DNA from 3 places in the Blastochloris viridis genome. Region 2 is predicted to be linked to each of the others. Evidence: predicted binding sites of a transcription regulator. Region 2 holds the regulator's gene; each other region holds the start of a gene.

Region 1 (9,621 bases), 1.6 Mb from region 2:
GAAGTCGACCAAGGTCGACTTCTAGAATGCAAACGGCCCCGGTGCAGCGCTCCCGCAACCACTCTCAAGACCGTCGGAGCGCCCGTCGGTGACTGTTGCACCCGAAATTCGGCCCTCTGTCGGCCTCTTCTCTGGCGTCCTGCCCGCAGAACATCATCGCGCTGACGCGCGATTTCGTCGGGCTTTTCCTTCGCCTGAAGGCGAGGGTTTGGGTCCCACAGGGGACAATCAATGATTTCACAAAAATCCGCGATCGGAACCAATGGTCGACTGTCGCCGCCATTGATGTCAGCCGAGCAGAACCAGGCCGCCGGGAAATGTGGTGATTGTCACGCCGAAGGCGTCCCGGATCTGCGCCGTGACATCGTCGAGGCGATCGAGATGGAACGTCGCGTTGACCAACCGTCGGGCGACGTCTGAGTTGATCACGACGATACGTCCCGGCCGATAGCGGTTGACCTCGTCGATCACCTGCCCGAGCGTCTGATTTTTGAAGACCAGAAGACCGGAAATCCAGGATGTCGTGGCATCTGGATCGACAATCGTCACCGGACCCAGCCGATCCGACGAGTAGCCCGCCTGCTGGCCTGGCCCGAGTTGCAGGCGCTCGGCGTGATGGTGAAGGTCGATGTCGCCGGACAGACAGGTCACCGTGACAAATCGGCCATCCCGCCGGACGGCGAAGCCTGCCTCATCGGCGAGAATGCGGCCGTCCCCCGCCGCCACTTCGACCGGCCCCGTGCCCGAGCGGCGACACGTCACGATCGCCTCGCCCGCCACCAAATCGAAATGGCGCGTTGACGTGCCACGAGACAGGCTGGTCTGGGTGTTGAGGTCGAGCACAACGTCGCTGGACAGCGTGATCCGGCGCCGCTCGCCTTTTGACGTTCGGAAGTCCGCGGCGAGTTCCCCGATCGAGGGCCAGATGCCAAGCGGCGGACGCGCCGACAAAATGCCGACCGCCGCCACTGAGGCGGCGAGCGAGCCGATGAGCATCGTGCGCCTGGACAGCGTTCGCGACGCCCGCCTGTTGGGTGTCGATCCGGCGCGAGCCGACACGACCTGCGCTGCGGGGCCCAGCAGTCTCCAGGTGCGGACCGCTTCACGGAAGGCCGCGTCGTGATCGGGATGGCCCGCGCGCCAGCGCGAGAATGCCTCGGCGTCGGTCAGGGTGGCATCCCCTGACTTGAGCCGTAGGATCCACATGAACGCCTCGCGCTTAAGTGGATCGAGGCCAGCTATGGAATTCTCGATGTCGGCCACGGCCCGTCACTTCCGTGCCGGGCGCACCGTGTTCGGTGTCGGCACCAGCTCTATTCTGAAGACGATTCTCGAGGGCGTGGACCGAATCTCGGTTTCCACTCCCGCCCGAGCCGGGCCGCGCAGTGCTCGACCGCGGATTTCAACTCGATCTCAATGGTTCGAACGGTTACTCCGAACCGGACGGCGAGATCGCGATGGGATACATCACCGAGCCGAGCTGCAACGAAAATGTCACGCCGGCGCGGCGGAAGCTCCAAAATCGCGCGCTCCAGAGCTTCCAGATCCGATTTTGCCTCGACACTCCGACAAGGATCCGGCGACTCATCAGCAATGTCGAGTAAAGTGTCGACCTCGGCGTCCGTCAAGCGACGGCGCTCGGCTCGCCGCCTGTCCGATGCAATATTCAGGGCGATCCGGAGCAGATAGGCTTTTGGATTGTGCATCGGCCCGATTTCGCCCAGCTTCTCCAGGCGAAGAAACGTCTCGTGCAAAACGTCGCCAGCCAGATCCATGGACCCGAGCCGGCAGGTGAGTTGCCGTCCGAGTTCCTTGTAATCGGCGAGAAATAGGTCTCGCAGAACGGCACTGCCGGACTCGCTTGCGACCGTCGACATGCGCCCATCAAGCCGGCTGCCGGCTTGCCCCCCAACGCTCCTTGACCTAAGGCTAGACCACTACGAATTGATGACACCTGGATGTCAGTCCAGATCGACGGGTCGGACGGTTCCTCTCCAGGTCACGACGTAGACCGCTTCAGGCTGAAATCGATGGGCAGAAGAACGCGCTGGCGCCCCGCCAGCCCGAGAGGAACAGGCGGCAGCGGGGCTGCGCGGCGGATCGTATCAACGGCCTCGCTGTCAAGAATGAGGTGGCCGGAACTCGACGCAACGCGGATGTTGCTCACCGCTCCCTGTCGATCCACCTCGAAATAGAGCTGGACGATCCCGCTCAGGCGCTCGGCGCGCGCGGCGGCGGGATAGCGGCGATACCGCGCGACATGATCATAGATATCCTGCTGGAACGCTGCCGAGAGGCTCGCGGAGTTCGCCGCATGGACCTGGGTCGTGGATACACTTCCGCGCGCACCGGGAGGTCGGCTGCTGGGTGGCTCGGGCTCCTTGGTGCTGTCGTCGCGCGCGCGGTCGATTTGCAGCGCCGGTTCGCGTTCCGGTTCGGCCGGAATGGCTGCTGCCTGGTGCGCGGCGGCCTCAGCCTGATGCTGGACGATTCCTTCGGCCGGCACGATCGACACCTGAACAACCCTGCCCTCTCCGAGCTGAGACGCCGGGCCGCCGGCGCGTGCGAGCCACCCGACGAAGACGATGAGTGCCGCGAGCGCGAGCACCGAGAGGCCGCCCCCGACCAGGAGGACACGCGAGCCGTCCGGCGGATGCCACGGTGCGGCCGGTCCCTGCCGGTTCGCCACCGTCGCAGGTCTTGCCCCAATCATAGCGTCCGCACCGTGATCGCCACGTGGATCGGGTTCGGCATGCGCGGTGGCGGCGCTTCGCTCACCACCAGCCCCTGCAGGATACGAAAGATCGTGGCGTCCCGCTCGCGATCGCCGCTGGACCGCACCAGCTCTGTCCGCCGCACCGCGCGGTGCTGGTCGACCCAGAGCTTCAACCCGGCGCTGTAGCGGCCGCCTTTCGTCCTGGTGTCCTGCTTCAGCGCCTTCTCGATGTCGGCCCGCAGGAGGCCGGCATACGTCCGGAACCGCTCGTCATCACCTTCGTCGGCTTCGACACGCAGCGGCTTCAGGACGAGATCAGCAGCCCCTCCAAGCGGCGCGAGCGGCGGCTCAAGCAAGGTGCCGGCAGACGGCCGCATGAGAACGACGGCATCGTCGCGCGTGAAACGGATGCGCAGGTCGGTGCCGGAGATCAGCATTTCCAGCGCCGCCTCGGGGGTGAAACGTCCACTCGCGCCGCGCGAGCGCAAGCCGAAGGCCAGGTCGCTTTCATAGAGCACCTGGACGCGGCTGATCCGGCTGAACGTCTCAAGCGCCGACGACAGCGGCTGCTCGGCGATATCGAACTCGATGCGATCGGAGGAACCGGCCGCGCTGGCGGCGCCTGCCAGCAGACATCCCGCCAAAGCAGGCGCCACGCCGCGAAGACTCCATCGTGCGGGTCGCATAGGTATTCGATGCCTCGTGCCCAATCGATCGGGCCGCGTTCGAATGCGGCAGCCGCCGGGGTGATCGTGGTCGCTGCCGCAGTATTTCGCGTCGATTATGGAATCCGGCATTGGGCCGGGCAATAGGTGGCCGCATCGCTCAGCAATTCGGCGGATGAGTGTGGCCGTGTCGTCGTAGCGTCATAAAACAGGCCCCCACGCCGCCCCGTCGTCGTCAGACGCGTAAGGTCGAGGGGTGGACGCTGGTGATCGATCCGGACGTCGCCTGAACGCGGCATCGACGCTGCGACGTCGGCAGGTCCACCATCAACCAGAAGCGGCGATGCGGCCGTTCGCACCCGGCACAATCCAGTGCAGGCCTATCGCCCGACCGCCTGTCGCCTCATTTCGGTCAGTTGCCTGGCCTCCGCGTCGGTGAGTTCGCCGACACCAATGACTTGATAGCGGCTCCGTGGGTCTTGCTGTTGATTGCTGCCCTGCCGGCCGTCGTCGGTTCGGCGCCGCTGTTCGTCCGTCGGGCGATCGGAATTTGGAGAACCATCGCTGCCGCCATATCCCAAGATCTCGACGATAATGATCGAGGACCGGTCGGAGGCAGGGTTGATCGCCGTGGCCACCGGCTGCGGCGGTGGGGGCGTCGAAATCGCCGCGGCGAGGCCGCTGACACTGGGGCCCTGGATGGTGGGCAGGCCGGTCGCTTTGCCGCCGACCTCGATATTGCTGGCGTTGAGCAGCGTGACGGCGGCAACCACGGCGTTACCGGAGACCCGGATTCCGGCGGTGCCGGCATCGATGGTGCCGCGCGGCGCCAGCAGAAAGATTTTGGATTTGCGCGCGACCTTGGAGGTCTTCAGCACGCCGATGCCGGCGCCGCTGACGTAGCCGCCGAGGTCGACCGATTGATAGTCATCGGGGTCGTAGATCGCCTGCAGCGGCGGGAACGACAGCGTCGTCTTGGAGCCGCGGCCGGCGTCGAGATCGCCGTTGGAGCTCCACATCAGAACATCGCCGCCCTGGGTGGTGAGAACGCGGCTGGAATTCACCAGCACGTCCTGGTCGGTGAAGGTATTGATGGCGCCGACGCCGAGGCTGAGGATGCCGATATCGCGCAGCTTCAGCTTCGGATTGGTCTCGGACGCGAGCTGGCCGACCCGCATGCTGCCGCTCGGGCCGAAGATCGAGATGTCGCCGCCGAGCTGGGTCTGGATGGTGCCGTGGAACATCTCCAGATCGCCCCAATGCTTCAGCGCGTTGGCGCCGTTGCTGCCGCCGCCCAACGCATTCTGGGTGTAGCCCAGCTCCGCGGGGAACATCGTGTTCACCATCCGGTAGCCGCGCTGATAATCCGTCACGCCCCCCTCGATGGCGAGTCCGACCGCCTTCAGCTCGGCGAAGAACACCTGATCCACGAACACGTGCCGCAGTTCGAGCGGGAGCGCGTTGAAAGCGTCCCACGCCGCGCCGTCGCTTGCCGCCGGGCGGCCGATGCGCGCCAGGAAGATCTTGAGCTCGCCGAGATAATTGTGCTCGACGAGGCTGGCCTGCGCCGGATTGATATAGGTGTTGATCACCGCCTGGTAGTCGATCTGGGATTCGGGCCCGCGAGCAACCGTGCTGCCGGCCGGCAGCGGCGGCGCGACACCGAACATGATCAGCAGCTCGGCGCCGGTCCTGGACAGCAGCGGATTGCGCATGGTGGCCGGCTTGGTGGAGGAGTAGCCGCCTTGCAGCACCGGATCGTACAGGCCGATCGACCCGACTATTCTGCCGTAAACCGTGGAGCTGATGTAGATGTTGCCGACCGGCGTCGTACTGTTGTTGGCGACGGAGACGATTCCCTGCTGCTGGGTGACTTGCGCCGCGGTGTCGTGCGCCGCTGGCAGGAACGGGCCAAGATCGCGGCCCGCCTCGACCACGAAGAAACCCGGCCCCGCAATCTGCAGCCCGCCGGCATTGTTCCAGCCGGTATAGCTAATGTCGCGCCCGGCGATCACGGTGCTGACGCTGTCGTCGGCGATGTTCTGCACGATCAGGTTGAGATCGATGATGTCAGTGCCGGCATAGATCCTGGCCGGCCGGTTGATTTCGACGCGCGTGTAGCCGCCCTGATAGAGGTCGCTGCTCTGCTGGAAGATCGTTTTGCCGTCAGAGGATCCGAAGGCTCCGGCGGCCTTGATGCTGCCGGTCATGGCATAGATCCTGGCTGTGGTGTCGATGCCGAGCTCGGCGTCGTCCTGATGCGCGAGCACCGCAGCACTGACGGCGCCAGCGTAGCTCGCATCGCCGTCATGCGTGTCCGCCCAGGCATTGGGCCGGAACGGGTCGAACGCCTTGTCGAGCAGCGACGGGCCTGCGGAGATGAACGGGCGATAACTATTGGAGGTTCCGTTCTGATAGCCGAAGGTCAGGTCGATGCTTCCCGCGGCGAGCAGGCTGAAGGTTCCGTGCTCGGAGCCGCTCAGCACGATGCCGGGCATTCGATTGCTGGAAGCGACTCCGATTCCGGTGGTGACGATATTGCCGGCGAGCGCCACTGCCTCGAAGCTGGCCGGATAGGTCTGCGCCCCGGACGTCGGCGCCGGCGAGATAAGAAGATCTCCGGTCAGCGCGGTGATGCTGGCCGCGCTGTCAGGACCGTAGGTGTCCATGAACAACGTATAGTAATTAAGTGTGGTACTCACGTGCAGGTTAGGATTGACCTGGCTGGGACTCTGGACGTGCAGTTCGGCCGGATTGATCACGCCGGCGATTGAAACCGAACCGGCCTGCATGGCGATGCGGCCGAGATCGACCGCGAGCAGCGGCAGGTCGGGGAGCTTCGCCGTGCTGCCCGACCTGACGATGGTGCCGTTCTGGCCGACCGCGCGCCCGGCCACGATGCTGGCGTGGCCTGAGCCTTCGTAGAAGGCGCCGCCGAGAATGTCGCGCCCGGCGCGGACCAGCATGTTGCCGCTGTCGTAGATGTGGGTCACCGGCGTGCTGGTGGCGGTCAGGCCGCCAGAGACCCGACCGGTGGTCGGCAGCGACACCGAGACGCCCTTGAGGTCGCGGCCGGCGATCACGGTGGCGTTGCCGCCGGCGCTGAGGAAGCCCTGCTGGAAACTGCCGTACTGAATCCACCACGCGGTTTGCGAGGCGATTCGCGTCTTGGTGGGAGCGAAAGCGCCCTGGCCACGCGTCGTGATAGTGCCGGCGGCCGCCACCTCCGCGGGCGTCAGCTCGGTCTGCGACAACAGCCACGGCTTGAAATATTGATAGACGCTGCGGCCGTCGGTCGAGCCTGAGTAACCGATGATGTCCTGCTGGGCCTCGATATCGAGATCGCCGCCCTGATAGGGGAACGCGGCGGCGGTCGGCGGACCGTAATACCTGGTCGTCGAGACCCCGGAATAGGCGAGCACCTGCGGCTCGAGAAAGCCGTCGCCCAAGGGATCGGCGAGCGTCGGCGTAGCGGCGCTGCCGATATAAGCGGGGCTGAGCCGCGCGGTGTTGACGCCGGCGGCGTAGATCACGCCGGGCGCGGCGATGTCCTTGATCTGCACGTCGCGCGCCGCGAACACGTCGATGTTGCCGGTGCCGGTCCGCACCATGGTCGGGATGTCGAAATTGACGCTGGCTGTGTAGGCTTGGCCGCCGATACTGATGTCTCCGAACAACGGCTGTGCATAGGACTGATGCTTGTCGATGATCACATTGCCGCTGGTCGCTTTCAGCAGCGGCACCACGGCATTGGGGTTGGCGCTGGACACATCTGCGCCGGCGACGACGCCGTAGGACCATGACCCCGGATTGGTGATGGTCACGAGGTTTGCCGCGCTGCAATCGGTGGTGCAGACGCGCAACGCATTGGGGAACAGGTCCGCTGCGGTGAGATCGGCGCTGCCGGGACTGACGGCATTGGCCACAGCTTTATACGGCGCCGCCAATGTCGTGTGATAATCGTTCAGGTAGGCGGAATATCTGCCCTGCACCAGGCCGGCGTTGGGATAGTCATAGAAACCGACGCCGCGTGCGGTCGTCAGGCTGATGTTGGCTTGGACGGCGATGTTGTAGTTGCTGTCGAGGTAGTCGCCGAACTGGAAGAAGCCATCGGAAATCGACGCGTTGACGTTGATATCGCCGGCGGTGCGCAGGGTCAGCGCGCCGGGCTCAAACCCGCCCCACGGTGTCGCCAGCCGGTAGATGAAATTGACGTAGCTGGCGTTCGGATCGAAATACGAGTAGCTGCCGAGCGCCACCTGGGTGGTTGGATTTTTGATCGGCGCGCCGCTGTTGTTCAGATAGGTCGCGGTCTGGGTATTGCCGACCGTTCCCGCCGCCAGGTTCCAGTTGCTGACGACGGTGATGTTGCCGAAATTATTGGTCGCGGCCGGGGTCGTCGGATTGTTGACGAGATCGATGCCGGGCTGCACATGCACGATGCTGCCGAGCCGCCCCACCAGCGTGGTCGGATCACCGACGTCATAGAGCTTGGCAAACAGGCCGTCGAACTTGTAGCCGGCGATGCCGCTGATGCCCTTGCCCTCGACGAAGTTCGCCAGCACGTCGGTGTAGAACTTTTGGTGCTCCGCGTTCGCCACCAGCGTCAGCGTTGCGGCGTTGTCCCCGGTATACTGACTGCCGAAAACCCGGCTGCTGGCGCTGGGAATGAAGGATGTCAAAGTCGGGACGAACAGATAGCTCCCGTCCGTCGCTTGGCTTGACGTCCCGTTGAGAGTGGTCGTGGTCACCGCTGCAAACGACGCGGAGGCGCTGCTGCCGCCGCCGCCGCTCAGAGCCACCGTCGGCAGGTTCGTCCCGGTATAGCCCTTGGTCACCCCGGTGATATTGAGGGCCGCTCCCATAACCACGGAAGTAGTCGCTTGCGTCGGGTTCGCCCCACCGCCGGAAAATGCAAGGGTCGCATCGGCGAGACTGGTGTAGCCGTAGTTGGCGGCCACGGTGATGCTCGTCACCTTCAGGGTGCCGCCAATTCCTGTGGAATAGTACACCCCGTTCGAAGCATTCCCGCACGCTGAGAGATTGCCACTACAGACGCGCAACTGGTCCGGCAACTTGGTGAGGGTGGACGCGTAGGTTGCATTGACCGAGATATTGTTCACGGTGAACAAACGGGTAGCAGGATTATATGAATTCCCGCTATTGGAGGAACCTATCAGGACGAGGTTGCCGTTTTGATCGGTGTTGTACAAATAGACGCGCGTCCCCACAGGAGCGGTTTCCGATGGAAAAGTCAGGGCATTGAAGCCCATATTCACGGTCAGCACCGGGGCGGCCCCCCATTGGGGCTGACTGATCTGGACGATCGGTCGGGAATCGTAGACGCCGCCGGTGCCCACACTAATGGTACGGACCTGCAGGCTCGGTCGGAAGGTCGTGCCGGTGACCGGATCGGTGACGTCGTAGTAGGTGACGCCGTTCACCGTCTGCGGAGTTGGGACGCCGATGTTGCTGCCGCCGCGCGTGAGAACGACGACCGGAACGGAGGTGTAGCCGGTCCCCGGCGTCAGTGTGAGCTGCTGGCCGGTCAATCCGGTCCACGTGCCGAAGTCGATCGAACCGCCGGTGGGCGACGCTGTGCCCGCCGGGTCGATGTAGCCGTCCCATTTCACCGGCGTGCCGTCGGATGCTCTCAGGCTGCTGCCGTCGAGGCCGTTGACGTTGTTCGGGCTGGCTTCGGTATTGAAACTGGCGAAGGCCTGAATGTTGACGGCGCGGGCGCCGGCGATGCTGGCATCGAGTGCTGCGATTTTTGCGTTGTCGTGGCCATCGAGCGGCGCGCGCAAGGTCACGGTGCCGCCGAGCAGCCCGCCCTTGATGCCGCCCGAAACGTCGATCAGCGATCGACGACGGTCGTTGCCGACCTGGTCGGATTGCAGGTCGATATTGCCGACCGCGCTCCAGCGCGTGCCGATGGTGACGTCGCCGCCGCGCTCGTCGTCATGCGCCACCTGATAGACCGCCACCGGCGCATGGCCCGCGACGGTGACGCTGCCCGGCAGGTCGAGCAGCACCGCGCTGTGCGGCGGCAGCGCGAACGCTTGGCCCGCCGCAAAGCTGTGGTAGGTCGCGCCACCGTCCGAGGTGTAGCGACCGCTGCTGCTGAACGCGACGGTGTCGGCGCCGGTGCCGTTGTTGAACCAGACCACCTTCGACGGCAACGCATGGCTGCCGGGATCGAGCACGGCATCGCTGCCACCGGTGCGGGCGAGAATCTGG
Region 2 (9,621 bases):
TGTCGGTGATCGACTACGGCCCCGGCATCGCCCCGGAGCATCTGCCCCGCCTCACCGAGCGGTTTTACCGGATCGACGTGCCGCGCAGCCGCGAGCAGGGCGGTACCGGGCTCGGGCTCGCCATCGTCAAGCACATCGTCAACCGCCACCGCGGACGCATGGCGATTACCAGCGACGTCGGCCGCGGCACCGCCTTCGTTATCCGGCTCGATTTGGCACATAGCCCGTTAAGCGGCTGAAACCAAAGCCTTATCAATACGATCGACTGTCACATAGGCTTCACGAGAGGGTCATACAAGCGTGGGAGCGGACCTGTAGCACTGTCCGCGCCAGAAGAGCCCTGCCCGCCGCCCGGAGGCGGTCATCGTGGTCGGCTCGCAACGCAAGGAGATCTACCGTGAAGCTCACGACTTTCGCCAGCGCGCTCGCGCTCGTGGCGGCCGGCGCCCTCGTGTCCGGCACGGCCGAAGCTCGCGACCGCATCCAGGTGGTCGGCTCCTCGACCGTCTTCCCGTTCACCACCGCGGTCGCCGAGCGCTTCGGCCAGAAGTCCGGCAAGGCGCCGATCGTGGAGTCGACCGGCACCGGCGGCGGCATGAAGCTGTTCTGCGCCGGCGTCGGCGCCAACACCCCGGATGCGTCGAACGCCTCGCGCCGCATCACCAAGTCCGAATTCGACACCTGCAAGCAGAACGGCATCACCCCGATCGAGGTGAAGGTCGGCTTCGACGGCATCGTGCTCGCCAACTCCAAGAAGGCGCGTGAGATCGACGTCACCCTCGAGCAGCTCTACCTCGCCCTCGCCGCCGAAATTCCGGGGCCGGACGGCAAGCTGGTGAAGAACCCGAACGAAAAGTGGTCGGACGTCGCGGCGAACCTGCCGAACCAGAAGATCGAGGTGCTCGGCCCGCCCCCGACTTCCGGCACCCGCGACGCCTTCAACGAAATGGCGATGGAAGGCGGCTGCAAGTCGGTGCAGAAGCGTCTCGGCATCAAGATCGAAGCCAAGCAGTGCATGCAGATTCGCGCCGACGGCGCCTATATCGAAGCCGGTGAGAACGACAACATCATCGTCCAGAAGCTCGACTCCAACCCGAATGCCTTCGGCGTGTTCGGCTATTCGTTCCTTGAGGAGAACCAGGACAAGATCCAAGGCTCCAAGATCAACGGCGTCGAGGATAGCGTCGACAACATCGCCTCGGCCCAATACCCGCTGTCGCGCTCGCTCTACATCTACGTCAAGAAGGAGCACCTCGGCGTGATCCCGGGGCTGCAGGACTTCCTCAACGAGTACGTCTCCGAGGCCGCGTTCGGCGAAGACGGCTACCTGGAGAAGAAGGGCCTGGTGCCGCTGCCGAAGGCGGACCGCGACGCCGTCGCCAAGGCCGCCCGCGCCGGCACCGGCCTCGCCGGCCTGTGACGAAAGCGGGGCTTGCGTCAGCACGCGGTTCGAAGGCCTGATCGGCCGGAAACCGTATCCGCGAGCGCAGGCCCCTGTCGCGTGCCGCATCCGGCCCCGCGCCGGATGCGGGGCGCCTGACGGCGCCGACGAATCTGCGATCGGAACCCACGGCCGGCTGCCGCTGCCGTTGGTACGACACGGGCGGGCCGGCTGGCCGGATGCGGTGAGCAGACCCGGTCGAGAGCGTGTTCTGCAACGGTGGCAACAGCTTTGCGGACGACAGCGCGACAACCCAACCTTGGAGCACCCGGCCGGCCGCATTGGTCCGGCCGATGCTCTGGTGGTTCGATCCCGGCGGCTGAATTCGCAGACGTCGGGACAAATCGGCCCACAAGCTTTTGAGTCTGTGGGTGAAATTCACCGGACGCCCGGACGCCTCGCGGCACTGGGCACCCGGTTTCATCCACTAGCCCGGCGGACTTGTCGATGATCTTCTGGATGTTCGTGAGCGTGTTCGCGCTGGCCTTGGCCTGCATCGTCCTCGGCCGCAACCGAGCGCTCGGCGTGGTGAATGGCGAGTTCTCGAAACTCCATTCGCTGCCCACCTATCACGGCGGCTGGCTGGCGCTGGTCTGCGCCGGGCCCGGCTTTATGCTGGTCGTGCTGTGGACGCTGATCGTTCCGCGGATCGAACGCATCATCATCTTCGACCGGTTCTCCGACCGCATCGGCGGGCTGGGGCCGGCCCAGCTCGAGGGCATGTGGCGCGACGTCCGCGCCATGGTCGAGGGCGGCGTCCCCGGCATCCAGGACGCGCTGCGCGCGGAGGCGGCGCAGAGCTATGCCAGCCTCCACGCCGGCTCCACGGCGATGCTGGCGGTGCTGCTCGCCATCGTGCTGGCGGTCGGCTTCGCCTATGGCTGGCGCAAGATCGCGCCGCCATTCCGCGCCCGCCACCGGGTCGAGGGCGCGGTCAAGGTGTTCCTGGTCGCCTGCGCCATCTTCGCCGTTCTCATCACCATCGGCATCGTGTTCTCGCTGATCGCGGAGTCGCTGCGCTTCTTCACCTACGTCTCGCCGATCGACTTTCTGTTCGGCCTGTCCTGGACGCCGCAGCAGATGGCGTTCCGCGCCGACCAGGTCGGCGGCGAGGCGGCGTTCGGCTTCCTGCCGCTGCTGGCCGGCACCCTGCTGATCACCGCGATCGCCATCGCGGTGGCAGCGCCGATCGGTCTTCTGTCGGCGATCTACCTGTCCGACTACGCCTCCAAATCGGTGCGTGCCGTCGGCAAGCCGGTGCTGGAGGTGCTGGCCGGCATTCCGACCGTGGTCTACGGCTTCTTCGCGGCGCTGACGGTGGCGCCCGCCATCCGCGACGCCGGCACCCAGCTCACGCTCGACGTGTCGTCGGAAAGCGCGCTGGCCGCCGGCGTGGTGATGGGCATCATGATCGTGCCGTTCGTGTCCTCGCTGTCAGACGACGTCATCAACGCGGTGCCGCAGACGCTGCGCGACGGCTCGCTGGCGATGGGCGCGACCAAGTCGGAGACCATCCGCAAGGTGGTGCTGCCGGCGGCGCTGCCGGGCATCGTGTCCTCGCTGATCCTGGCGGTGAGCCGCGCCATCGGCGAGACCATGATCGTGATCATGGCCGCCGGCCTTGCCGCCAACCTCACGCTCAACCCGCTGGAAGCGGTCACCACCGTCACTGTTCAGATCGGCACGCTTCTGACCGGCGACCAGGAGTTCGACAGTCCCAAGACGCTGGCGGCGTTCGCGCTCGGCCTCGCCTTGTTCCTCATCACCCTCGTCCTCAACATGATCGCGCTGCGCGTGGTCAACCGTTATCGGGAACAATATGAGTGACGTCGCGCTGCCCGGGACGGGCACTCCAACCATCACCCCCGAGGTCCACCAGACCGCGGCTGCCAAGGCCCGCCTGAAGAAGCGCTACCGCGCCGAGGCCCGCTTCAAGGCCTACGGACTGACGGCGATCCTGTTCGCCGTCACCTTCCTGGCGGTGTTCCTCGCCACCATCTTCATGCAGGGCGTGCCGGCGTTCTTCCAGAACTACGCCGCGCTGGAGGTCGATCTTCGCAAGGACAAGATCGACCCGGACGGCAGCCGCGATCCGCGCGCGATCGGCAATGCCGACTACGACGCGCTGGTGCGCGAGGCGCTCTATGCCGAGTTCCCGGGCGTGACCGGCCGGCCGGACCGCCGCGCGCTGCAGTCGGTGCTGTCGACCGGCGCCCCGGTGCTGCTGCGCCAGCAGGTGCTGGACAATCCGGACTGGATCGGCACCCGCCATCGGGTGTTCGTGCCGGTCGACGACGTCGCCGACATGTTCTTCAAGGGCCTGATGACCCCGGTCGAGACGCGGCCCGGCCTCGGCGAGATCGGCGTCTCCGGCACCACCGGCACGGTGCAGCTGTCCTCCACCATCAACAATTTCGAGGCGGTGGTGACCGAGGTGAAGGCCGAGCTGCGCGCGGCGGCCGATCGGGCGCGGGCCGACCTCGCCGGCAAGGAGCGCGTGGTGGTGCATCTGGAGCGCGACATCGCCCAGCTGCGCAGCCGCCCGACTTCGCCCGCCAACGAGGCGCGCATCCAGACCGAGAGCCGCGCGCTCGATTCCACCCGCCACGACGCCGCCGAACTGCGCACCCGTGCCGAGGCGCTGGAGGCCCGCGCCGCCGCCGCCGACGAGCGCGAAGCGCTGGAGCGCTCGATCCCGAGCTATTTCGTCCGCATCCATGGCGGCGTGATCAAGCTCACCGCGCTGTCCAGCGCCACGGCCGAGGGCCAGGTGATCGTGCCCCTGACCTCGGACGCCGTCGCCGGTCCCGGCGAATGGCAGATCATGCGCTTCGCGGTGCCGGAGGCCAGCCGCCGCATCGGCGACCGCGAGATCGTGTTCCTCGAACTCCTCAAGGAACGCGGCATGATCGAGCAGCGCATCTCGCGCGAGTTCTTCACCGGCGGCGCCAGCCGCGAGCCGGAGATGGCCGGCGTCTGGGTCGCGATCGTCGGCTCCATCCTGACGCTGGCGGTCACGCTGGGGCTGGCGTTCCCGGTCGGCGTCGCCGCCGCGGTGTACCTGGAGGAGTTCGCGCCTAAAAACCGCTTCACCGAGCTGGTCGAGGTCAACATCAACAATCTCGCCGCGGTGCCCTCGATCATCTATGGCCTGCTCGGCCTTGCGGTGTTTCTCAACTTCTTCGACATGCCGCGCTCGGCCCCGCTGGTCGGCGGCCTGGTGCTGGCGCTGATGACGCTGCCGATCATCATCATCGCCTCGCGCGCCGCCATCCGCGCGGTGCCGCCCTCGATCAAGGAGGCCGCGCTCGGGGTCGGCGCCTCGCACCAGCAGGCGGTGTTTCACCACGTGCTGCCGCTGGCGATGCCGGGCATCCTGACCGGCACCATCCTCGGCATGGCTCACGCCCTCGGCGAAACCGCGCCGCTGCTGATGATCGGCATGGTGGCGTTCGTGGTCGACCTGCCCAAGGGCTTCACCGACGCCGCCACCTTGCTGCCGGTCCAGATCTTCATGTGGGCCGACTTCCCCGAACTCGCCTTCCAGCAGAAGACCGCCGCCGCGATCATCCTGCTGCTGGCGTTCCTGATCTGCATGAACGCTTTCGCCATCGTGCTGCGCAAGCGCTTCGAGCGCCGCTGGTGACAGGCGGCATGCCGGACAGCAGCATGAATCCTTTCGGAGTATATTGATGACCACGATGCCGAACTTTGAAACGGCCGCTTCCGGAACGGCGCAGCCTCATCTCGACCGCCCGGCCAAGGTCGTCGCCAAGGGCGTGAACGTCTATTACGGCGACAAGCAAGCGCTGAAGGAGGTGTCGATCGAGATCGCCGCCCGCGCGGTGACCTCCTTCATCGGCCCGTCCGGCTGCGGCAAATCGACCTTCCTGCGCTGCATCAACCGGATGAACGACACCATCGCCAACTGCCGCGTCGCCGGCCACATCACCATCGACGGCCAGGACATCTACGATTCCTCGCTCGACGTGGTGCAGCTGCGCGCCCAGGTCGGCATGGTGTTCCAAAAGCCCAACCCGTTCCCGAAATCGGTGTTCGAGAACGTCGCCTACGGCCCGCGCATCCACGGCCTCGCCCGCAGCAAGGCCGACCTTGAGGAGGTCGTGATCTCCAGCCTGCAGAAGGCCGGGCTGTTCGAGGAGGTCAAGGACCGGCTCGACGACCCCGGCACCGGGCTGTCCGGCGGCCAGCAGCAGCGCCTGTGCATCGCCCGCGCCATCGCGGTGTCGCCGGAGGTGATCTTGATGGACGAGCCGTGCTCGGCGCTCGACCCGATCGCAACCGCCAAGATCGAGGAATTGATCGACGAGCTGCGCGAGAACTACACCATCATCATCGTCACCCACTCCATGCAGCAGGCGGCGCGGGTGTCGCAGCGGACGGCCTTCTTCCATCTCGGCGTGCTGGTCGAGGACGGCCATACCGACGTCATCTTCACCAACCCCAAGGACCGCCGCACCCTCGACTACATCACCGGCCGGTTCGGTTGAACCGCGCGGAGGAATTCATGACGGAACATACCGTGCGCTCATACGACACCGATCTGGTCGAGCTGCGCCAGCGCATCGCCGAGATGGGCGGGCTCGCCGAAAAGATGCTGAGCGAGGCGATGCAGGCTCTGCTCAAGCGCGATCTCATCCTGGCCCAGACCGCCATCGTCGCCGACCGCCGGCTCGACCTGCTGCAGCGCGAGGTCGAGGACAAGGCGGTGCTCACCATCACCAAGCGTCAGCCGGTGGCCTCGGACCTGCGCGAGATTGTCGCCGCGATGCGGCTCGCCAGCGACATCGAGCGCATCGGCGACCTCGCCAAGAACATCGCCAAGCGCGTGGTGGCGATGAACGGCGAATACCCGCCGCTCAAGGTGGTGTTCGGCGCCGTCAATTTGTCGACCCTGGTGCTGGCGCAGCTGAAGGACGTGCTGGACGCCTACGCCCAGCGCAGCGTCGAGCTGTCGCTGGAGGTGTGGAAGCGCGACGACGAGGTCGACGCCCTCTACACCTCGCTGTTCCGCGAGCTTCTGACCTACATGATGGAAGACCCGCGCAACATCACCTTCTGCACCCACCTGTTGTTCTGCGCCAAGAACATCGAGCGCATCGGCGACCACGCCACCAACATCGCCGAGACCGCCTACTACCTCGTCACCGGTGAAGCGCTGCCGGGCGAGCGCCCGAAGATCGACACCACTGCCATCTCCCCCTTGCACGCGGCGGCAGACTCGTGAGCTTCGAACACACCACCACCGGACCGCGCGCGATGAGCACCAAGATTCTCATCGTCGAGGATGAGGAGCCCCTGACCCTCCTCCTGCGCTACAACCTCGAAGCCGAGGGCTACGACGTCGACGCCGTCGGCCGCGGCGACGAGGCCGAGACCCGGCTGCGCGAGCGCCTGCCCGACCTGGTGTTGCTCGACTGGATGCTGCCGGGCCTGTCCGGCATCGAGCTGTGCCGGCGCCTGCGGGCGCGGCCGGAAACCCAGCGGCTGCCGGTGATCATGCTGACCGCCCGCGGCGAGGAATCGGAGCGGGTGCGCGGGCTCGCCACCGGAGCCGACGATTATGTCGCCAAGCCGTTCTCGGTGCCGGAACTGCTCGCGCGCATCCGCGCGCTGCTGCGCCGCGCCAAGCCCGAGCACGTCGCCATGCTGCTCCGGTTCGGCGACCTCGAGCTCGACCGCGAAACCCGCCGCGTCCACCGCGCCGGCCGCGAGATCCACCTGGGCCCGACCGAGTTCCGCCTGCTCGAATTCCTGATGCAGTCGCCCGGCCGCGTCTTCACCCGCGAGCAGCTGCTCGACGGGGTGTGGGGCCACGACGTCTATATCGACGAGCGCACGGTGGACGTCCACGTCGGCCGCCTGCGCAAGTCGATCAACCGCGGCCGCGAGCCCGACCCGATCCGCACCGTGCGCGGCGCCGGCTATTCCTTCAACGAGCTGTTCGCCCGCAGCGCGTGACCTTCGCCACCGCCGGGCCGCTGACGACGACGTGATTGGCAGCCGCGGCGGGTTCGGTGCGACAAATCGGCTCCGGTAATACCGGCGGCCGCCGCCGTTGGTTCCGATCGCAGATTTTCGTGAAATCATTGATTTCGGGAACGAAAATCTGCGAACTTCAACGGCCCCATGCGTCAGCATCCGGGGCCGTTGGTATAGGCTGATCCGGAACCGCTCCAATGGCGTGACCGCGCCGGCCTGTGGCAGAAGCAACTCGATGGCGCGATGGCTGCACCAGATCCTGACGTTTTGCCTCGCGATCGCGCTGATCGCGGGCGCGATGGTGCCGTCGCCGATGGCGGCAAGCCGGATCGCGACCGGCCTTGACAGCCTGACGCCAGCCGCCAGCGCCGACCTCGCCACGGCCGACCTTGCCGCACCCGACGCTGCGCCGTGCCACGGTGCGGCGATGGCGATGGCGGGCGATGACGGCGGCGGCAATGCCGCGCCGCCGGCGGGCCATCGAATGCCGGCCTGCCCGCTGATGGCGTGCTGCATTGTCACCGTGCCCGCGCTGCCGACCGGCGCGGCCGGCATCGGTGCGCCGGTCACCGCCGGCACGGTGCTGCGGCTTGTGCTGGAGCGCGCCGGCGACGGCCACATCCCCTCGCCGCTGCCGAAGATTCCCCGAGCCTGAGCGACGCGTTGCGCGGCCACTTGGCCGCGAGCCGTCCCGCGTGCCGAGCGGCCGCGGGCACGGATGACGTTTCCTCACATCTCGGAGATTTCCATGTTCGCCTCAAATTTCGGGCGCGCCACCGCGCTCGCCCTGGCGCTCGCCTCGGTTTCGTTCGCCACCGCCGCCCGCGCCGACATCAAGGACTATGAGTTCCAGCTGGTCGAGCCTCAGCTCAAGACCGGCGAGGCCATCGTCGCGCTGCGCGTGGTGCACAAGCCGACCGGCAAGCCGGTGCCGGACGCCGTGATCTTCTCCAAACGGCTCGACATGGCGCCGGACAACATGGCGGGGATGACCGCGCCGCTGGAGCCGCTGCCGGCCACCGAGCCAGGCGTCTACCGCTTCAGGACCGACCTCACCATGGCCGGGCGCTGGCAGCTCTCGGTCGCCGCCAAGCTGCAGGGCGAGGACGGCACCTTGCAGAGCCGGCTGATCGTCAAGGCCCTGCCATGAGGCAGGCCATCGTCGTCGCCACCCTCGCCGCGATCGCCGCGGCGGGGGGAGGCTACCTTGTCGGTCAGCGCGGCGCGGCGCCCTCCCAGCCCGCCACGTCCCAGCCGGCGAGCGGGCCCGTGCTGTATTGGCGCCACCCCGACCAGCCGCGCTACGCCGCCGCGCCGCAGCACACCGACGACCACCGCGCCTATCTGCCGGTGCGGGCCGGCGAGGACGTCTCGTTCGACGATCCTCCGGCTGCCGCCGTGGCCGGCGGCCCGCGAAAAATCCTCTACTACCGCAACCCGATGGGGCTGCCGGACACCTCGAAGGTGCCGAAGAAGGACCAGATGGGGATGGACTACGTCCCCGTCTACGACGGCGAGGCTGACGACGGCTCGGTCCGCCTCACCGCGGCGAAGATCCAGAAGCTGGGGGTGCAGTCGGCGCCGGCCGAGCGGCGCCGGCTCGGCCGCGTTGTGCGGGCGGCGGGCGTCGTTGCCGTCGACGAGCGGCGCGCGAGCGTGGTGTCACTGCGCTTCGATGCCTGGATCGAGAGCGTCGCCAACGTCACCACCGGCGACACCGTGCGCCAGGGCCAGCCGCTGATGCGGGTCTACGGCCCCGCGCTTGCCACCGACGCCGCTCAGTACGCCTCGGTGCTAGCGGGCAGCGCCGCCGCCTACGGCCCGACGGGAGCGAAGGGCGCCCGCCAGCGGCTGGAAAACCTCGCGGTGCCGGCAAGCTACATCGCCGCGCTCGAGCGCACCCGGCAGGTCGCGCTCAGTCTCGACTGGCCGGCGCCGCGCGACGGCGTGGTGCTGACGCGGAGCGCGGTCGAGGGCATGAAGGCCCCGGCCGGCGAGGTGTTGTTCCGCCTTGCCGACCTCGCCAAGGTGTGGGTGCTGGCCGACATGTCCGAAACCGACCTGCCGGCGGTGGCGCTCGGCCAGACCGCGCGGGTGCGGCCGCGCGGCGACCCGGACCACGCCTTCACCGGCAAAGTCGCGCTGATCTATCCGCAGATCAACAAGGAGACCCGCAC
Region 3 (9,621 bases), 980 kb from region 2:
GCCATTTCCTGGACGCCGTGGTGCCGCGGTAACTTGTCCGGGACGACGGCGCGAGGTCTCCCGCCGCGGCCGGCCGACCTTGGACGTCGGACGCCACGGCGCCGTGGCGCGCAGCGCACACGGTTTCTGTTTAGCCCCGTGCTGCAATGCGGCCGCCGCCGGGCTGGGCCGGCGCGACACGGCGCGGTTCAAAGCTGTGGCGGCCGGGGCCATCGGCGGCGGTCACCGGCACATGCCGCGCCGCCGGACGTTTGGTCCCCCGCCATGTGGCAACGACGTCGTTCGCCTGCGCCACCGACAGCCGGCCGTAGTACTCGGCAAGCGAGAACACCAGCGCCACCGACCGGCCGATGGTCGGATCGAGGAACAGCATGATCCGCGAAAACACGTCGCATGGCATGTCGAGAGCGCGGCAGGCGATCGCCACCGACTGACCGGTCGGATCGCGCACCACCTCCTCGGCCTTGGTGCGGTCGAGGTCGAGCATCGCTGCCAGGCGGTCGATGAAGTCCTCGGGTTTGCGCTGCAGCGCCGCCTGTTCAAGCTCGGTGATCGCCACGGTCGTGTCGGCAGCGTTCGCGATCGGTCGCCGAGCCGGGAGCTCCGGTTGAGCCGGAGCCTGCGCCACCGCCGGCACCGGTGCGGCAGCCGGCGCTTGAGCCGATGCGGGCGTCGCCGATTTGGTCATCCAAGTCGGCAACGCCATCGGCCTGGCGGTCGGCTTGAGGTTGGGTGTGGTCGCGACTGTCGCCGGTTTCGCGGCGGCCGCACTCGCAGGCTTGTTCAACCAAGCTGGCAATGCCATCGGCTCGGCCGCAGGTTTGGGCGCGCGCGGCGGGGGCATCGGCGCGGTTGCGGCCGGCGTCATCGCCTTGCTTCGCCAAGCCGGCATCGGCTCGGCCGCCGGCTTGGCCGCGGTCAACGGGGTAAGGCCAAGCGGCTTTTCCCAATCGAAGGCCGGCGGCGCTGCGGCCGCCGCGACCGCCTTGGCGCCCTCGGCGTACGCGATGCCGGCAGTCGCATTTTTGGCAACGCAGCCCGTCGTATCCCTGGCGACGACGACGTCGCCTTTCGCGGTGGCGACGTCCTGGGCGGCACGCGCTTCCGCCGGCTTGAGGTCGGGCTGACCGCGGTGAACCGCGCGCGCCGATTCAGCGCCGCCCTGCGGCGCCGCCGGGGCGACACCGAGCCGAGCAGCCACCGCCGCCGGCAGGTCGCGCCGCTCGGCGAGAATCTGGCGCCGCTCGGCGTCGGCGGTCTCGACCAGATGGAGAAGATCGGCCTCGCCGAAGTGCGCCCGGCTGAGCACCAGTTCGGCCACCTCGATGATGTCGGTGGCCAGCATCATCAGGATCTCGCGCGGCGCATTCGGATAGCGCACCAGCTTCATGGCGACGGCGAGGCGCGCAGTCTCGTCGACCCCGTCGAGCATATGGCGCGCCAGCTCGACGTAGCGTGTTACCTCGGCCGCGCTATGAACCTGTTCCTGCACGAACAAATCAGTGATCACCCGAACCAAGGTGGGGCGGATGTCGACCCCGTCGCGACGGGCGAGCGCAATGAGGCCACGAAGGTTCGGCGTTCTGGTCGACATAGCGGGCGCAGCTCCGGCGCAGGATCGAAACAAGGCAAGCCTAAGGTGAACCGCTTAATAGCCTATTAACCTTACCGCGGCCTTAATCAGCCCATCGAAGCTGGCCCGACGGGGACGCAGACCGGCGGGAGAGACCAATGGGCACCGTGCTGAAATTCCCAACCGAGCGGCGCGCTCCGCCTGATCCCGAAAGCAGGACCAGTTCGACCGCGTCTGCCGACGTCGTGATCCTGCCGGCGGTGCGGATCGAGCGAATCGCCGAACCGACTCATCCCAGCGAAACGCCATCCGGGCTGAAGTCCGCCTGCGCAAACGAACGGGGACCCCTGTGGTCATGACCGGCCGCCTCCACGGCAAAGCCCTCACGGCAGCCGTCCTCGCGGCAATCGCCGGAGGTTGTGCCCAGATCGAGGGCGATTTTGGGCGTCCGCGTCCGAACGTCGTTCGCGACGAAGCCATGCCGGTGATCGGCGGCGCCTTCGCCGCCGTGCGCGGCGAGCCGGTGTCGGTGTTCGCCATGACCGACGACGAGCGCCAGTTACGCGACCGCGCCTACGCCTTCCTGGCACCGCCGGAGGGCTGGAAATTCCTGTCGCTGCCGGTGGCCGAACTGCGTGCGGCGCGCGTGCTGCCAACCGATGGTCCGCTGGAGCCGACGCCGGGAGCCTATACCAACGCGCTGGTGTCATATCAGTACCGCTCGACCACCGCGCGCTGGCAACGGCTGATCGACGATATCCGCTCCGATCGCGACCGCATCGGGCCGGTGGTGCGGGTGGCCGAGCACGTCATCGCGATGGACCGCGTCCGGCGTGACAGTTTCCAATACGTTCAGACCATGACGGCACCCGAACGCGACCAGGCGGTCGCCCGCATGGAGGAGAACGCCCGGCTGATCGACGATGTCCGCTTCGCCCTGGCCCAGCGCATCGCGATCTACCGGCACGCCATGGAGCACCTGCTGGTGGCACAGCCGGCGCCGATCGCAGTGGAAGCCGAACGGGCGTTGAAGAGCCTGCAGGAACGGGCGGAAAGCTCGGTGTTCGCGCTCCGCACCGAACCGGTGCCGGTTGCGCCGCCGAGCGCGCAAACCGGCTATTTCCCCGGCGCGAAAGACCGCGTCATCCGCAAGGACTGAGCGAAGCACCGCCAATCGCCGCGGCCGCGGCGAACAGGCGCAGTGTTTCGCACGATCTTGGATGCTCGCGCCGGGCCATCGCCCTCAGTTCGCCGGCTCGCAGGTTGCTCGCGCCAGCAGCGCCTCGACGGCCGGACGGGCGCCGGGCTCGCGCACCAGGGCGCGGATCACCGCAATGCCGGTGGTGGTGGGCGACTCGACGATCAGCCGGTCCGCCGCTGTGATCTCCTCGTCCGCCGGCAGCAGTTCCTTCTGCTGCGGCGTCATCAGATCGACGTCGATCACGTTGCGGCCGGCGGCGCGGTCGTTGATCCCGTAAAACGCCAAGCCATGGCGGGTGTAGAACGAAATCGAGGTGTAGTCCGCCGTCACCGGCGCGCGCACCTTGAGGCTGCCGCGCGACAGATCATAGCGGCACACCGCCACCGCGAACGCAGGATCGAGCAACGGTATCAGCTCGTTGTCGGCGACCGCTTGCGGCACCAGCAGAACTTTATTGGTCGGCCCAAGTGTGGCGATGCGAGCCCAGGCGTCGGCCGGCGCCTGATAGGGCATGATGAGCACCGACACCAAGTGCGCGGCGACGCCGATCACGAGGCCGGTCGCCACCGGCAGCATCCAGCGCATGGAAAGCTGCGGTCTCATCACGGGCAGTCGTCCTGGCGGATGACGGGCAGAAGCGGCGCATCGCTGGTGCGCGAGGCAAAGCCGGTCTGAGTGTCGTAGAGCCGGAGCACCAGCACAACGCTGCTGGCGCCGCCGGTGGGCAGCCAATTGCCCGCCCGCGCCCGTGGCGCCGCGACGATCTCGACCCTGCCGTCGCTGTTCCAGACCAGCTCGGAGCTGACGAAGGCGAAGCGGCCGGCTGGGTTGTCGATCAGCGCGCCACTGTCGTCGGTCACGGTCATGGTCCAGAAACGCGACTGCGGCACGCGGCCAGCGATGCGAATGGTGCAGCGGCCGTCGAGTGGCTTCTTGGCCGAATCGCGGCGGGCGATGAACACCAAGCCGTCTGCCAGGCTGAGCGGCAGCGTGCCGAACTTCGCGAAGGTCGCCCGCGCGTAGGGATCGGCATCTGCGGTGCCGTGGCTCGGCGCCGCTGTCCATGCCCCGATCCGGATGGTCGCGAAATCAACGCGGCCGTCGACCGCGAACCACGTCAGCACGAGCGCCGTGACCGCAGCGACCAGGAAACTGACGAGGGTCGAAAAGGGCCCCACGAAATCTCGTCCGGACTTGAGCAAGCTGGGACCGAAGCGATGGCCCGACTGCTCCCTATACCAACGCCACCGCCCCCGGCAAATCGCCTCGGCGAAATTCCGCGCCGCGGCGCATGCGAAATCGACTCAACGCAGCGTGCCGGCGCGCTCGTCGGTGGCCGCGGCCTGCGGCTTCACCGGAACCCCTGAGTCGCGCATCAGCTTCTCGATGCGGTTCAGCACAGAACTCGCCTTGGTCGACAGCGTCATCGGCCGCTGCGGCCCGCTGTCGCCGCCCGACTGCGCCACCGGCGTATCGGCCTTGGGCGGCTTGGGCTCGGCGCCGACGCCCGGCATCGTCTTCAGTTCGATGCCCTGGTGGGCATAGGCCATGATCTGCTGCCAGGTCATCGCCGGCAGCGTGCCGCCGGTCATGCGGTTGGTGGGCGAGTGGTCGTCGTTGCCAAACCACACCGCGCCGACATAGTTGCCGGTGTATCCAACGAACCAGGCGTCGCGGTAGCCGTTGGTGGTGCCGGTCTTGCCCGAAGCGCGAACGCCATCGAGCATGGCGCGCCGGCCGGTGCCGTCCTCCACCGCAGACTTGAGGGCACGGTTGATGTCCTCGGCAACCTGCTGCGGCAGCACGCGCTCGGATTTCGGTGCGTCGCGATCGAACCGCCACACCGTCTCGCCGGTCGGCGTCTTGATCTCAAGCGCGGCGTGAGCGGTGACCTTCATGCCGCCGGTGGCGAAGGCGGCATAGGCCTGGGTCTGGTCGATTACCGTAACCTCCGCTGCGCCGATCGGCAGCGACGAGGAATCCGGCAGCGGTGTCGAAATCCCCATGCGGTGGGCGGTGTCGATGATCTTGGCGCGGCCGGCCTTGGCGGTGCCTTTGCCCAGCATCACCGACAGCCGAACCGGAACGGTATTGATCGATTTCTGCAGCGCGTAGTGCAGCGTCACCGTGCCGGCAAATGAACGACCGTAGTTCTGCGGACACCAGTTGCCGAGGCAGATCGGCTCGTCGCGCACCGTCGAGGTCGGCTTGAGGCCATTCAGGAACGCAGTCGCGTAGACATAAGGCTTGAACGATGAGCCCGGCTGGCGCAGCGCATCGGTGGCCCGATTGAACTGGGAGGCGCCGTAATCGCGACCCCCCACCATGGCGCGCACCGCGCCGTCGACGTCCATGATCACGGTGGCCGCCTGGCTGGCGCCGTATTCGCGACCGTACTGGCGCAGCTTCTCCTCGACCGCCATCTCGGCGACGTACTGGATGTTGGGGTCGAGCGCGGTGCGCACCACGAACACCCGCTCGGTCACCGACTTCGGCAGCGTCTCGGTGATGTCCTCAACCTCGCCGAACGCCCAGTCGAGATAGTAGTTCGGCACCTTTTCGTCGCGACGCTCGATCGGCGTTGCCGGATTGCGGCGGGCGCCGAACACTTGACCTTCCGTCATCAGGCCGGCGTCGACCAGGTTGTCGAGCACGACGTTGGCACGCCCGCGCGCCGCCGGCAGGTTGACGTGCGGGGCGAACTTGGTCGGCGCCTTGAACAGGCCAGCCAGCATCGCTGCCTCCGCCACGTTTACGTCGCGCACCGACTTGCCGAAATAGTATTGGGCCGCGGCATCGGCGCCGAAGGCGCCGCCGCCGAGATAGGCCCGGTCGAGATAGAGCTTGAGAATCTGGTTCTTGGTGAGGTGGGTCTCCAGCCAGAACGCCAAAAACGCTTCCTTGACCTTGCGTTCGATGGTGCGCTCGTTGGACAGGAACAGGTTCTTGGCAAGCTGCTGGGTGATCGAGGAGCCACCCTGCACCACGCCGCCGGCACGGGCGTTGGCGGTGAGTGCGCGCAGCGTTCCGCCGAAATCGATGCCGATATGTTCGAAGAAGCGGCGATCCTCGGTGGCGAGCACCGCCTTGATCAGGTGGTCGGGGAAATCCTCAAGCGGCACCGTGTCGTTCTGGCGAACGCCGCGCCGGCCGACCTCGTTGCCGTAGCGATCGAGAAAGGTGACCGCAAGCTCGGTGCGCTTCAGCCAGTCGGGCGTGGTCTCGCGGAACGCCGGTATCGCCAGCCCCAGCATCACCACCGCGCCGACGGTGCCGAGCGTAACCACCTCCGACAGCGGCTCGATCAGCACCCAGCGCTTCCAGCCGCCGACATAGAAGCGATCCATGAAGGCGGAGAAGTTCTCCCAACCGTCGTGCAACGCCGTCAGCAGCCCGAAGGTCGCGCTATCGGCACGCGCGTTCAAATCGAGCCAGGCACGCACGAGGCGTGCCTTGAATTCATTGGACAGGAGATCGCGCACCGGTCCGTCCGCCTCCGAGCTGGTCAGCGTGGCCTGATCCCGACCCGGACGAGTGATGCCCGCAACGCTGCGCCGACGCAAGGGCTTCCCGCCGCCCTCCCCGCACAAGTGAGCAGCCGGCCTCGCCCTGTCCGCGCTCGCGGTGGTAATCCGAGCCATCCGGGCCGGAGCGGCGCGAGGAGTCCGCCCCCGTCCGGGCATGATCGCCGCGAGAACCATTGCGGAAGGTGCGCGACGCGATACCGCACGCGCACGCCTCGGAGCGCTGCCTTCCAAAACGGCAATTTCAGCAAGCGGCTTGACACCGCCTCAGCCGCCGCCGGCAGAGGTCCCGCTTCGCCAGCCGGGTCTTGCGTCACCCAGCCGTCACCGCGCCGTCAGCCGCACGACACCAAGACCGGCCAAACCTCGCGGCGGTCAATCACCACGAGGACATCGTCATGCGATTGTCGATCTGCGTCCTGGCGGCCTGCGCCTTGGCCAGCCCCGCCACCGCCCAGCAGCAATTCCCGGCCACACTTGCCGGCCACGCGCTCATCCCGGCCGCAACCAGCTTCACCCCGCCGGCGGACGCTCCAGCCGACCTCGCCGTCTCCGGCAAGTTCGCCGCGCCCGATCGCCGCCGCATCGACGCGCTCGGCACCATCGCAGGCACGTCGTTCCTGTCCGATCCCGCGGCTCCGCGCGCGACCGGCTTTGCCGTGCCGATCAAGGGCCAGCCGGTGCAAGGCTTTTCCGGCATCAAGACCATGGGCGACGGCACCTTCCTGGTGCTGACCGACAACGGGTTCGGCGCCAAGCGCGATTCCGTCGACACTCTGCTGGTTGCCCACCGCGTTCGCCCAGACTGGAAGAGTGGCAGCGTGGCGATGGTCGAAACCATTCACCTGCGCGACCCCGACCGCAAGGTTCCGTTCCAGATCACGCTCGAGGGTACGCCGACGCGCTATCTGACCGGTGCCGACTTCGATATCGAGTCGATCCAGCCGATCGGCGACAAGCTGTGGTTTGGCGAGGAGTTCGGCCCCTATCTCATCCGCACCGACCGCACCGGCAAGATCGAGGCGGTGTTCGACACCTTGGTCGACGGCAAGATCGCCCGCTCGCCCGACCACTTCCAGGTGCTGACCCCGGCCGTGCCGGGCGGCAAGGTCGATTTCACCGTGCGCCGCTCGCGCGGCTATGAGGGCATGGCCGCCTCACCGGACGGCAAGTTGCTCTACCCGCTGCTCGAAGGCCCGCTGTGGGATGCCGGCACCGGCTCCTGGGAGAGCGTCGACGGCAAGGCCGTGCTGCGTATCCTTGAGTTCTCGACGGCCGAGAACAAATGGACCGGCCGGTTCTGGTTCTATCCGCTTGAGCTTGCCGGCAACAATATCGGCGACTTCAACATGATCGACCCCTCGATGGGCCTGATCATCGAGCGCGACAACGGCGAAGGCGCTGAAGCGCAAGCCTGCCCGCAGGGCGCCGCGCGGCCGGACTGCTTCAACGTGCCGGCCCGCTTCAAGCGCGTCTACAAGATCGAACTGACCGACGACACCGTCGGCAAGCCGGTGCGCAAGGTTGGCTATATCGACCTGATGGCGATCAAGGATCCGAAGGGCCTCGCCCGCCAGGGCGGCGCGGACGGCACGTTCACCTTCCCGTTCGTGACGATCGAGGATGTCGACCGGGTCGACGCCAGCCATATCGTCGTCGCCAACGACAACAACTTCCCCTATTCGGCCGGGCGTGCGCCGCAGAAGCAGGACGACAACGAGTTCATTCTCCTGGAGGTCGGTGACTTTCTCTCCGCAAAGTGACGGAGTCTGCCAGACGTTGATGTCACGAGGGGCCTAATTTTCTTCCGGAAATAGATGAAGCCGTTCCATCCGGTTTCCCGGAAGATCTCTTGGCAATCCACAGACGTGGTTTCGCCGAAAATCCTGGCTTAAACTGGGATTTTCGGCGAACAAACTGCGGTTCGAAGGCTCAATCAACTGGAAGCCGCATCACTCGCGGTTCAGCCAAGCCCCGAAGGTCGGCCGGGGGTGGTCTTAAAATAGAGCGTGTTCACCATGGTTCATACGAAACTCCGGCCGATCGGGCCGGAGCTTCGTCGTCTGTCGCCGGGAAAACCCATTCGCATCGGGGTTTCCGGCGACGGAGGTGACGTCAATCACGCCCGCGAGCAGGTCGACAGCCCGACCATCGAGTAGGCCGGGCACCAGCCGAGCATGGCGGTGGCAAGCGGAACCACGCCGATCCATCCCGCCCAGGCGTAGGTCGAGTCCGAAAGCAGCGCGAAAGCGAGAAGGCCGATACCGGCGACGACGCGCAGGGCGCGATCCACGCCGCCCATGTTCTTGGTCATGTCCGTCTCCATGCTGTATCCGGCCGAAGTGCCGGTGCCCATCGGGCATGACGGCACCATGACGGCGGGATACCGCAGCGTCGGTGACGAAGTCACAATTTCGACGAAAAGCGCATGACACCGAATGCCGGCATTGACCGGCCGACAGCGCGAGGAAATTCCTCGGGCTCTTAGCTTGACCTTCCACCGACGCCAGCTCGCCTCATCCTGCGCCAGAAACGGTTTCAGTCGGTCTCGTCGGCGAGCCGGGCCAGCCGGGAGCGGTCGACGATATCGATGCGGCCGCGCGACAGCGTGACCAGCCCCTGCTTCTCAAACGATTTGAGCTGGCGCGACACCACCTCGCGGGCCGAGCCGAGTTCGGCCGCTAGGTCCTGATGGGTGCCGGTGACGATGGCGGTGCCGCGTGCGCCCAGGATGCGCGCCAGCCGCCGGTCGATGCGGTGGAACACCGCGTCTTCCATGGTGAGAATAAGGTCAGCGACACGGTCGGCGTAGGCCGCCAGCACGAAATCGCGGAAGGTCGCCGAGTTGGCCAGCAAGGTGCGGAAGGTCTCGCCCGGCAGCGCCGCGGCCAGCACATTGTCCTCGGCGACGGCTTCGGCACCGTAGGGCGAGCGCATCATCAGGCAGGAGGTGGTCAGCACGCAGCTCTCGCCCGGACGAACGCGGTAGAGCACGATTTCGCGGCCGTTCTCGGCGATCAGCTGGACGCGGACGCAGCCGCGGACCACCACCAGATAGGAATTGCATTCGGCACCGGCGGCGAACGCTTTCGCACCCTTGGGCACCTGGACCAGCGGGGTGCGCGTTGCGATCAGCGCGCGCGCCTCCTCATCCAGCTGGTTGAGACCCGGAATTTCGGCGATCCAGTCGAGACGTGCGAGGCTGTTCATGCGTGCTCCCCCCGCACATGATCCCCCAAGCCGCCGCGGCACTCAACCCGCGACGGCGTTGTGGGCAGGCACCGTCAGGGCGCCGTCGGCCGTGGCGTGGCGGCGTTGCCGGC

What was found. The regulator PhoB, encoded in region 2, activates phosphate uptake and scavenging genes when phosphate is short. The targets are predictions, from matches to a motif close to TGTCATNNANCTGTCAT.
Region 1: a site for PhoB is predicted at 3,570-3,586, ahead of BVIR_RS09085 (STN domain-containing protein). Genes of this name have one in related genera too.
Region 3: a site for PhoB is predicted at 6,610-6,626, ahead of BVIR_RS11580 (esterase-like activity of phytase family protein). Genes of this name have one in related genera too.

The regions. Positions count from the first base shown of each region.
Region 1 covers NZ_CP012946.1:2,042,101-2,051,721, forward strand. Annotated here, with positions in the region: gene BVIR_RS09070 (FecR family protein) at 289-1,263, opposite strand; gene BVIR_RS16380 (RNA polymerase sigma factor) at 1,314-1,877, opposite strand; gene BVIR_RS09080 (energy transducer TonB family protein) at 2,000-2,608, opposite strand; gene BVIR_RS09085 (STN domain-containing protein) at 2,710-3,372, opposite strand; gene BVIR_RS09090 (filamentous haemagglutinin family protein) at 3,762-9,621, opposite strand, start outside.
Region 2 covers NZ_CP012946.1:3,621,321-3,630,941, forward strand. Annotated here, with positions in the region: gene BVIR_RS15685 (ATP-binding protein) at 1-239, shown strand, start outside; gene BVIR_RS15690 (PstS family phosphate ABC transporter substrate-binding protein) at 398-1,420, shown strand; gene pstC (phosphate ABC transporter permease subunit PstC) at 1,889-3,268, shown strand; gene pstA (phosphate ABC transporter permease PstA) at 3,261-5,087, shown strand; gene pstB (phosphate ABC transporter ATP-binding protein PstB) at 5,134-5,952, shown strand; gene phoU (phosphate signaling complex protein PhoU) at 5,970-6,689, shown strand; gene phoB (phosphate regulon transcriptional regulator PhoB) at 6,722-7,423, shown strand; gene BVIR_RS15720 (hypothetical protein) at 7,680-8,099, shown strand; gene BVIR_RS15725 (FixH family protein) at 8,193-8,594, shown strand; gene BVIR_RS15730 (efflux RND transporter periplasmic adaptor subunit) at 8,591-9,621, shown strand, end outside.
Region 3 covers NZ_CP012946.1:2,636,904-2,646,524, forward strand. Annotated here, with positions in the region: gene BVIR_RS11550 (DUF1491 family protein) at 1-32, shown strand, start outside; gene BVIR_RS11555 (hypothetical protein) at 131-1,594, opposite strand; gene BVIR_RS16905 (hypothetical protein) at 1,732-1,932, shown strand; gene BVIR_RS11560 (hypothetical protein) at 1,929-2,732, shown strand; gene BVIR_RS11565 (DUF1254 domain-containing protein) at 2,817-3,377, opposite strand; gene BVIR_RS11570 (DUF1214 domain-containing protein) at 3,377-3,952, opposite strand; gene BVIR_RS11575 (transglycosylase domain-containing protein) at 4,079-6,256, opposite strand; gene BVIR_RS11580 (esterase-like activity of phytase family protein) at 6,697-8,061, shown strand; gene BVIR_RS11585 (YgaP family membrane protein) at 8,418-8,612, opposite strand; gene BVIR_RS11590 (Crp/Fnr family transcriptional regulator) at 8,837-9,508, opposite strand; gene BVIR_RS11595 (glycosyltransferase family 39 protein) at 9,583-9,621, opposite strand, start outside.